3 regions of the Streptomyces sp. NPDC048718 genome follow, and region 1 is predicted to be linked to each of the others. Evidence: riboswitches for the same ligand, from Rfam matches in the RefSeq annotation. Region 1 holds a riboswitch; each other region holds the start of a gene.

Region 1 (3,280 bases):
GCAGGGGAGCCGGCACGGAGGACTTCCCGGTCCGGGCGCTCACTCCGCCGCCTCCCTTTGGGCCATCTCGAACAGCAGGACCGTCGCGCTGGCCCGGACGGTCCCGGGCGTGTGGGGTGCCTGCGCGGCGTCGTGCATCAGCACGCCCAGTTCCTTGGCGAGGTGCCGGACGCGCTCCCACGCCTCGGGGCGCAGCCACAGCTCGGCGTCGGTGAACGCGCCCGGTGTTCTGGGGACCAGTTCGCGGCTGCGGCGCTGCAGCTCCTCGGCGACGGCGGCGGCCAGGACCGTGTAGTCGTCGAGCGATCCGCCGGGTACGGCCTCGCCGCTCGCCGGGTCGTGCCGGTATCGCTTGGCCCGCCCGCCGCGTACGGACGTCTCCTCGGCCAGCTCCAGCAGACCGGCGGCCAGCAGATGGCGCATGTGGTAGCTGACGTTCGCCTGGGACTCGCCCAGCTCGCGCGCCGCCTCGCTGGCGCTCATGGCGTTCGCGGTGAGCAGGGACAGCAGCCGCAGCCGCAGGGGATGAGCCAGCGCGCGCAGGCCGCTCAGCTCCGCACGTCTCTTGTTGTCGGGCATGGCCAGGAGTATCGAGGCCCTTCCGGTAACTGTCAAACACTTCTTTTGGTGTCGTTCACCAGGGACGATCCGGTGCGGAGTGGCCGGGGGAGCGGGGTGGGGCGTTCGTGGAACCGGTCACGGAATCGGCCGCGGAGCCGGCTCGGACCGGCCCCCGGGCTGATCGGCGCCCCGCTCCGCTCGGCACGGGAGTGTGGACGGCAAGGGCGATCCAAAGCGCTACAAAACGGACAATATTGCGATATTTCTCTTCAGTGTCGATATCGAGCGTTAAGCCCGCCTTGGCGTCATTGTGCCGTAAGTGATTCAGGTCACGGCCGGTCCCGCCCGCCAGGCGCTGGCGTGCCGTCAATTCGAGGTTTTCGGAAAGCGATTGACGGGTCGGCTGATCGGACGGAAAAGATCATTCTTTCGAATCATCTATAGACGATCTTTACTGTCTCTTTTCATCTTGTTTTCGGTCTTCCTTTTCGCATACGGTCACGCCTCAGCCAGACGGAACGCCGAATCCTGCCGCCGTCCGGACATCACCCACCACCACCCGGCAGGAGCGGGGGACCCAGGTTCTCCGCCGGCTCCGGTGTTCCGGATCCGGCTTGGGGTGAAGTCGCGCCACGGCGCGACCGGGCATCTCCTGCCCGAACCCGACAGCTCACCTCGCAGGCGGAGGAGAGGACATTCGCCATGCGTGGAATCCGGACGCCCCGACGCGCCCAGCTCACCCGCGGTATCGCCCTGGCGGGCGCCGCCGCCGTCGCCCTGCCCCTGATCGGCGCCACGGGCGCCGCCGCGGCCACTCCCCAGGCCGTCACGGCCGAGAAGACGGCCGTCGCCGCCGCCCCCCTCCACCACTCCGTGGTCGTCGGCGACACGCTCTCCGGCATCGCCGCGAAGTACGCGGTGACGGGCGGCTGGCAGAAGATCTACGAGGACAACAAGTCGGCCATCGGTGCCGACCCCACGCACATCCGCCCGGGCCTGACCCTCACCGTCGCCCCCGCCGTCGTGCAGGCGGCCACGGCCGCCGTGAAGACCTACGCGAACAACCTCGACGGCTGGATCCGTGAGTCCCTCGACATCATGGACAAGCACAACATCCCGGGTACCTATAACGGCATCTACAAGAACGTGATGCGCGAGTCCTCCGGCAACCCGCTGGCGATCAACAACTGGGACATCAACGCCGTCAACGGTGTCCCCTCCAAGGGCCTGCTCCAGGTGATCTACCCGACCTTCGCGGCGTACCACATCGCCGGTACCAAGTTCGACCAGTACGACCCGGTCGCCAACATCGTCGCCGCGTGCAACTACGCCGCCGACCGCTACGGCTCGATCGACAACGTCAACAGCGCCTACTGATCGCGTCCGCGCACTCACCGTACGCATCCTCGCACTGCGCGCCCCGGGTCCCTCCGACCCGGGGCGCGCAGGCGCGGAATGGACCGCGCGGCACAAGACGAGGTACGAAGTCCTCCGTGAACGCACAGCCCCAGGGTGCGACCGTTCGGGTGTTCATCGCCCTGGCGCCGCCCGACGAAGCGAAGGACGAACTGGCGCGGGAGCTGCGGCCCGCCTACGAGGCGTACCCCGCCATGCGGTGGAACCGCATCGAGGACTGGCACATCACCCTGGCCTTCCTCGGTGAGCTGCCGGTCGCGGCCGTGCCGCTCCTGCGGCCCCCGCTCCAGGAGATCGCCGCGACGCGCCGCCCCCTGGAGCTGGCGCTGCACGGCGGCGGGCACTTCGACGAGCGGGTGCTGTGGACCGGTGTCGACGGCGACCTCGCCGGACTGCACCTCCTCGCCGACGACGTCCGCGCCACCGTCCGCGGCTGCGGCATCCCCTTCGAGGGCCGCCCGCTGCGCCCACACCTCACTCTGGCGCGGGCCCGGCGCGGCGACACCGTCTCGGCCGTCGAGGTCGCGGCGGGCCTGGCCGGCTTCACCGGACGCCACTGGCCCGCCGGACGGCTGCACCTGGTCGGCAGCAACATAGGACGCGGCCCCGGCCCGATCCACTACCGCGACATAGCGGCCTGGCCCTTCACCGGCACGGACGTCACGCCGCGCGCCGCCTTCCCGGGCGCGGGCTGACCCGCCCGGACCCCGCGACCGCGTACCCCGGCTGACCCGCCGCCCGGACCCCGCCGCCCCGTACCGCGGCCGACCACGCCCCTCTCCCTTCCGCCTCCCGGGCGACTGCTTCCCCTTCCTTCCCCTCCGCCACCGGCCGGATCGCGCCGCCCGCCCCCGCCCCGGGGAGAAAACGCGTGGACCGCGCGGGCGGGGCGAGGGAGACTGCGGACCCTGTCCTGTCGGTCCGACACAGCAGGGTTGGGATGGAATTGTCTGAATCGACGCGTGTCACCCCCGGCAAGGGGGCGGTGCTGCTCGCCCTACGTCACTACGGACGGGAACTGTCCCGGCTGCGCCGGTGGACCGTGCCCGCGATGCTGCTTCCGGCGCTGGGCAACATCGGCATCGCCTACGTCGCGCCACTGATCGTCGCCAAGGTCGTCGGGCGGATCGCCGGTGACGCGGGCGCGGGCTCCGGGGTCGGCGCCCTGCTGCCGTACGTCCTCGGATTCGCCGGGGTCCTGCTGTTCTCCGAGGGTCTGTGGCGCGTCGGGCTGCACTGTCTGAACCGGCTCGACGCCCATGGCATCGAGCATCTCTACATCGTCGGCATGGACGAACTCTTC
Region 2 (3,280 bases), on a different contig from region 1:
CTCGCCACCCGTGAGAGACTGGTCTAGACAACCGCTGAGAGTTGAAGGGCAACCACATGGCTGAGCGCCGCGTCAACGTCGGCTGGGCCGAGGGCCTGCACGCCCGCCCCGCCTCCATCTTCGTCCGTGCCACCACGGCCTCCGGCATCCCCGTGACGATCGCCAAGGCCGACGGCAACCCGGTCAACGCCGCGTCCATGCTCGCGGTGCTCGGCCTGGGCGCCCAGGGCGGCGAGGAGATCGTGCTCGCCTCGGACGCCGAGGGCGCCGAGATCGCGCTCGACCGCCTCGCGAAGCTGGTCGCCGAGGGCCTCGAAGAGCTGCCCGAGACCGTCTGACCCGTCCGCCGTCACCCCGCCGTCACCCGGCGACGGTTCGGCGGCGGTTCGGCTGTTCGGCGGTTCGGCTGTTCGGCGATTAAGCGACGAGAGCCGCGCCCCTCCAGCTCCTCCGGAGGGACGCGGCTCTTCGCATGTCCGCGCCCCGCGCACACCCTGGCACCGCACTCCCGGCACCGCGACCCCGCGCACACCGAAGCCCCGGCTCCTTCGAGCCGGGGCTTCGTCACGTGATGCGCCGCGCGCGATCGCGGGATGCGATCACCCACCGGGCCACCCGGGGGACGACCGTCAGACGGCCACGCCGCGGGCCCGCAGGTACGAGATCGGGTTGATGTCCGTGCCGTACTCCGCACCGGTGCGGGCCTCGAAGTGGAGGTGCGGGCCGGTGGAGTTTCCGGAGGAACCGGAGATGCCGATCAGCTCGCCCGGGGTGACCTTCTGGCCGACGTACACGCGCAGGGCGGAGAGGTGGCCGTACTGGGTGTACGTGCCGTCGTTCATCCTGATGACGATGTTGTTGCCGTACGCGCCGCCCCAGCCGGCCTCGACGACGGTGCCCGAGCCGACCGAGACGACCTTGGTGCCGTACGCGGCGTGGAAGTCGATACCGGAGTGGTGGCCGGAGGACCACAGCGCGCCGCCGGTCTGGTAGCCGGTGGAGACGTACGAGCCGGCGACAGGGAGCTGGAAGGAGGCGAGGCGCTTACGCTCGGCGTCGCGGGCGGCGCGCTCCTTGGCCTCGCGGATCTCCTTGACGCGCTGCTCGGCCTTGCGCTTCGCCTCGGCGGCGGCCTTGGCGCGGGCGGCGGCCTGGTAGGCCTGCTTCTCCTGGGCGGCGGCCTGGGCGTCGACGTGCTTGGCGAGGGACTCCTCGGTGACCACCCGGGTGAGGCCGGTGTCCTCCAGGGAGCCGTCCTCGGCGTCGGCGGCGAGCGCCGGGGAGGCCAGAGAGCCGATGACGCCGGCACCGGCGAGAGTCGCCGCGCCGGCGATGCCCGCGCCGCGGCGCGCCATCCGGCTCGGAGCACGATGCTTCCCGGTGGCACGGGTGAACGCCATGAAAAGGCTGGTCCTTTCCTTCCCTCTCGCCTACCGGGTTAGCTGACGGGTTCGGAGCAGGAAGGTCTCCTACGGGCCCCTCCGCGAGAGAGCGAAGGCGTCCGATTCACCCCAGGGGACGTGAGGGGTCCCCGGCTCCCCAGGCTCGCGCCTGACGGGGACTCGGCGATGGCTGCCCGGTGCCGCGGACGCGGCGTCGTGCAAGGGCGGACAGCCGCATCGACGCTAGGCCGATCATCTGTCCATCGCCAAACAGAGGCGCCTCATTGTTATTCATGCCACAGGGCATTCGGCCTCACAGGCCGTCAATTCGGACATAAGGAAGGACCCTGACGAACCGGGTCGTCAGGGTCCCTCTCTCAGCCGTCCACACCGTCGGCCCGGCCGAGCCCACGGGATCGGCCGGGCCGGCCGGGTCAGGTCACTCCCCGGCCGGGTCAGGTCGGTCGGGTGGGTCGGTCGGCCGCTCAGCCGGTGACGACCGTCACCTCGCCGATCCCGAGGGCCCGCACCGGCTCCTCGATCTGTGCCGCGTCACCGACGAGCACGGTGACCAGCCGGTCCACCGGGAAGGCGTTGACCACGGCGGCCGTGGCCTCGACCGTGCCGGTCTCGGCCAGGCGCGCGTACAACTGCCCCTGGTAGTCGTCCGGGAGGTGCTGCTCGACCTGGTCGGCGAGCGTGCCCGCGACGGAGGCCGCCATCTCGTACTTGAGCGGTGCCACCCCCACCAGGTTCTGCACGGCCACATCGCGCTCGGCGTCCGTCAGACCCTCGGCGGCCAGGGTGCGCAGCACCTTCCACAGGTCGTCGAGGGCCGGGCCGGTGTTCGGCGTGTCGACCGAGCCGGTGATGGCCAGCATCGAGGCACCGTGGCCCTCGGCGTCGGAACGCACCACCTGGCCGAAGGCCCGTACCCCGTAGGTGTAGCCCTTCTCCTCGCGCAGGACGCGGTCGAGCCGGGAGGTGAGGGTGCCGCCGAGGCAGTACGTACCGAGCACCTGGGCCGGCCAGACCCGGTCGTGGCGGTCGGCGCCGATACGGCCGATGAGCAGCTGCGTCTGGACGGCGCCGGGGCGGTCCACGATGACGACCCGTCCGGTGTCGTCGGCCGTGATGCCCTGCATGGGACGCGGCGCGGCGGGCGCCCCGGTCCACACGCCCAGGGTCTCGGCGAGCAGCTTGTCCAGGTCGACCCCGGTCAGGTCGCCGACGACCACGACGGTGGCGGCGGCGGGCCGCAGGTGCGCGTCGTAGAAGGCGCGCACGGCAGCGGCGTCGATCGCCTCCACCGTCTCCTCGGTGCCCTGGCGCGGCCGGGACAGGCGCGTACCGGCCGGGAACAGCTCCTTGGAGAGCTGCTTGGCCGCCCGGCGGGCCGGGTTGGCCGCCTCGTGCGGGATCTCGTCGAGCCGGTTGCGCACCAGGCGCTCGATCTCGGACTCGGCGAACGCGGGCGCGATCAGGGCCTCGGCGAGCAGGCCGAGCGCCTTGGGCAGCCGGGAGACCGGGACCTCCAGGGAGACCCGTACGCCGGGGTGGTCGGCGTGCGCGTCAAGGGTGGCGCCGCAGCGCTCCAGCTCGGCGGCGAACTCCTCGGCGGAGTGCTGGTCGGTGCCCTCGGACAGGGCCCGGGCCATGATCGTGGCCACGCCGTCCAGGCCCTCGGGCTCGGCCTCCAGCGGGGCGTCGAGGGACACCTCGACGGCCACCACCTGCTGGCCGGGGCGGTGGCAGCGCAGCACGGTCATCCCGTTGCCGAGCGTGCCGCGCTCCGGGGCCGGGAAGGCCCAGGGCTTGGCGAGGCCCGGCTGGGGCTGCGGGTGGAACGTCATGGTTGCCAAAGACGCGGCGGCCTCGGTCACTGGTCCGCTCCCTCT
Region 3 (3,280 bases), on a different contig from region 1:
GAGGCGGTGGCGGTCGTCATCGGGGCGTTCCGGGAGGCGGCCGAGCAGGAGGCGACGCTGGCGGGGGTCGCGGCGCGGCTCGAACGGGCACTGGCCCGGGAGGGCGAACGGCGCGACGACCTCGACGCGTTCGAGGGCTTCACGACGGCCGTCCTCGCGGAGTTCCCCGGGGCTCCGGCGGACCCGGCGAGGCCGCGCGGGCCCGGGGAATGCGCCGGGTTCGTCCGGGTGATCAACCGGGGGCATCCCGAGCCGCTGCTGCTGTACGCCGACGGGGCGCTGCTGCCGCTCCGGCCGAGCGTGCCGGCGCTGCCACTGGGGCTGGGGGACGTGGCCGCGTGGCCGGACCGGGCCGACGAGACGCCGTATCCGCCGGGCGCGACGCTGCTGTTCTACACGGACGGGCTGTCGGAGGCGCGGGACGCGCACGGGGTCTTCTACGATCCGGCGAAGCGGCTCGCGGGACGGATCTTCCCGGGGCCGGAGGAACTCCTCGACGCCCTGGTGGCGGACGTGCGCCGGCACACGGGCGGCGGGACGACGGACGACATGGCGCTGCTCGCGGTGGCCCGGCCCGGGGTGGGGGAGCCGGAGCGGCGGCGGACGATGCCGGTGGTGCCGGCGGACGGCCCGAGGGCGCATGAGACGCATGAGGCGAATGAGGTGGATGGGGCGGATGGGGTGCGCGGGGCGGGCGAGGCGGGCAGTCTGCCCGGGACCGGCCTACCGGAGGGCGGCGAGGGCGACCAGGGTGATGACAGGGTGTAGTCGAGAGATCTCCCTCAGGTAACGACTGAGGCACCGTCATATGCAAGGTGTTCGTCGAAACCTTTCTGAAGAGGCCTCAACTTGGGCTATTCCCTCCCATTTCAATGAATGATCACAGGGGACGGCTTGGAATCCCTCACCCGCGTCTATTAACGTTCGATAACGCAGCGCGGTCGTCCCAGCCGTCGCAAGAGGCGGCACCGTGCGCACGCGCCGAATCCCGTCAGGGAACCGGGGAACCACCACATGGGGTGAATCGGGCCCCGCCGCACCCGTGCGGCTCGCCCGTAGGAGACCTTCCTGCTCCGAACCCGTCAGCTAACCCGGTAGGCGAGAAGGAAGGAAAGGAGAGCGCCTCCGTGGCGTCCAACCCCCCCACTCCGCAAGCCCCCTTCTCCCCGTATGGCCCGTACGACCCGAATGATTCGTACGACTTGAACGACGCGTACGACCCGAATGGCGCGTACGACCCGAACGACTCGTACAACTCGTACGGTGCCTACGACGGTCCTGGCGGGACCGAGAGCACGGCCGGGGTGACCGGGACGGCCGAGGAGTGGAACCCCACCGAGGACTCCCTGCGGGCCCAGAGCCGTTCCGGCGGCCGGCACCGCGTCGCCAAGCGCTCCAACTTTGCCCGCTCCTCCACCGTGCTCGGCGTCGGTGTGATCGCCGCCGTCGGCGCCGGCGGCCTGGCCTCCGCGCAGCAGAAGCCGCCGGTCTCCATAGCCCTGCCGGACGTCGGCCTGCCGGACGTCAAGCTGCCCGACGTGTCCGAACTCCCGGGCGTCGGACGGCTGATGAACGGTGACGCGAAGAAGGGCGACTCCGCCGCCGTCGCGGGCAACGCCAACACCCAGCCGCTCACCGCGCTCACGTACACCACCCCTGCCGACGAGGCCGCCCCCGCCGGCGGCGCCGAGGCCGGTGCTCAGCCGCAGACGCAGACCGCGGCCGACGCGGGCGAGGCACTGCGCGCCCGCATCCTCCAGCAGGCCGAGCAGCAGCACGCGGCCGCCGACGCCGCCGAGAAGGCCGCGGCGGAGACGGCGGCGGCGGAGAAGGCCGCCGCCGAAGCCGGTGCCAAGGCCGACGCCGCCGAGAAGGCCGCCGCCGAGGCTAAGAAGAAGGCCGAGGCGGAAGCCAAGGCGAAGGCCGCGGCGAAGGCGGAGGCCGAGCGCCTGGCCAAGCTCGCCGCCAGCTTCGCGCTGCCGACCTCGTCGTACGTGCTGACCTCCACCTACGGCGTGCCCGGCTCGATGTGGTCCTCCGGCTATCACACCGGTCTGGACTTCGCCGCGCCCACCGGTACGCCGGTCAAGGCCGTGCACGGCGGCACCGTCAAGTCGGCCGCCTGGTCCGGCGCGTACGGCTACCGCATCGTCCTCGAACTCGAGGACGGCACCGAGATCTGGTACTGCCACCTGTCCTCGATGACCGCGGGCGTCGGGCAGTCCGTCGGCACCGGCGAGACCATCGGCCGGGTCGGCGCCACCGGCAACGTGACCGGCCCGCACCTCCACCTGGAGGTCCACACCGGGGACGGCTCCCGCCTGGACCCGGCGTCCTGGCTTCGCTCCAAGGGCCTGACCGTCTGACCTCCCCGGGGCGCCCCGAGGCCCTCCGAGGTTCCCCGGGCCGCCCGGATTCCTCGGGATTCTTCGGCCTACGCCCCTGTGCGCCTTCCGAGCCGCCCGGCCCCTGTCGGTGTGACAGGGGCCGAAGAGGCGGGCATGGAAACGGAGCGGGCCCGGACGCGCGGGGGGAAGATCGACCCATGACTTCCCTTCGCCGACTGGGCACTTCCGATCTGCACGTCTTCCCGCTCTCCCTCGGGGGCAACGTCTTCGGCTGGACCGCCGACGAGGAGGGCTCCTTCGCCGTCCTCGACGCCTACGCCGCCGCGGGCGGCAACTTCGTCGACACCGCCGACGTCTACTCGCAATGGGTCGAGGGCCACGAGGGCGGCGAGTCCGAGACCGTCATCGGCCACTGGCTGGCCTCGCGCGGCAACCGTTCCGACATCCTCGTCGCCACCAAGGCCGGTTCCCACGCCGACTACAAGGGGCTCCGGCCGGAGACGATCAAGGCCGCCGCCGAGCAGTCCCTGCGCCGTCTCGGCACCGACTACATCGACCTCTACTACACGCACTTCGACGACGAGTCCGTCCCGGTCGAGGACATCGTCACCGCCCTCGACGCGCTGGTGAAGGAGGGCAAGGTCCGGGCCGTCGCCGCCTCCAACATCTCGGCGGAACGGCTGCGCGCCTCCCTCGACTTCGCCGAGGCGGAGAACCTCACCGGGTACGTGGCCCTCCAGCCGCACTACAACCTGGTCTCCCGCGACACCTACGAGGGACCGCTCCAGGACACCGCCGAGGCCGCCGGACTCGCGGCCGTGCCGTACTTCGGGCTCGCGTCGGGCTTCCTCACCGGCAAGTACCGGCCGGGCCGCACCGTCGACAGCGCCCGCTCCCAGCGGCCGCTCGAACTGCTCGGGACGGAACGCGGA

Evidence for each region. Region 1 has a riboswitch for cyclic di-AMP ahead of ACGFRB_RS23095 (transglycosylase SLT domain-containing protein). Riboswitches for the same ligand answer to the same signal wherever they lie in the genome.
Region 2: it holds a riboswitch for cyclic di-AMP, as region 1 does, so the genes downstream of both, ACGFRB_RS12990 (M23 family metallopeptidase) here and ACGFRB_RS23095 (transglycosylase SLT domain-containing protein) in region 1, are expected to answer to the same signal.
Region 3: it holds a riboswitch for cyclic di-AMP, as region 1 does, so the genes downstream of both, ACGFRB_RS21210 (M23 family metallopeptidase) here and ACGFRB_RS23095 (transglycosylase SLT domain-containing protein) in region 1, are expected to answer to the same signal.

The regions. Positions count from the first base shown of each region.
Region 1 covers NZ_JBICVG010000012.1:158,310-161,589, forward strand. Annotated here, with positions in the region: gene ACGFRB_RS23085 (MFS transporter) at 1-43, opposite strand, end outside; gene ACGFRB_RS23090 (helix-turn-helix domain-containing protein) at 40-579, opposite strand; cyclic di-AMP (ydaO/yuaA leader) riboswitch at 1,102-1,260, shown strand; gene ACGFRB_RS23095 (transglycosylase SLT domain-containing protein) at 1,264-1,938, shown strand; gene thpR (RNA 2',3'-cyclic phosphodiesterase) at 2,055-2,672, shown strand; gene ACGFRB_RS23105 (ABC transporter ATP-binding protein) at 2,918-3,280, shown strand, end outside.
Region 2 covers NZ_JBICVG010000006.1:36,734-40,013, reverse strand. Annotated here, with positions in the region: gene ACGFRB_RS12995 (HPr family phosphocarrier protein) at 57-338, shown strand; gene ACGFRB_RS12990 (M23 family metallopeptidase) at 630-1,400, opposite strand; cyclic di-AMP (ydaO/yuaA leader) riboswitch at 1,413-1,578, opposite strand; gene ACGFRB_RS12985 (M16 family metallopeptidase) at 1,868-3,235, opposite strand; gene ACGFRB_RS12980 (pitrilysin family protein) at 3,262-3,280, opposite strand, start outside.
Region 3 covers NZ_JBICVG010000010.1:265,639-268,918, forward strand. Annotated here, with positions in the region: gene ACGFRB_RS21205 (PP2C family protein-serine/threonine phosphatase) at 1-768, shown strand, start outside; cyclic di-AMP (ydaO/yuaA leader) riboswitch at 970-1,116, shown strand; gene ACGFRB_RS21210 (M23 family metallopeptidase) at 1,128-2,366, shown strand; gene ACGFRB_RS21215 (aldo/keto reductase) at 2,546-3,280, shown strand, end outside.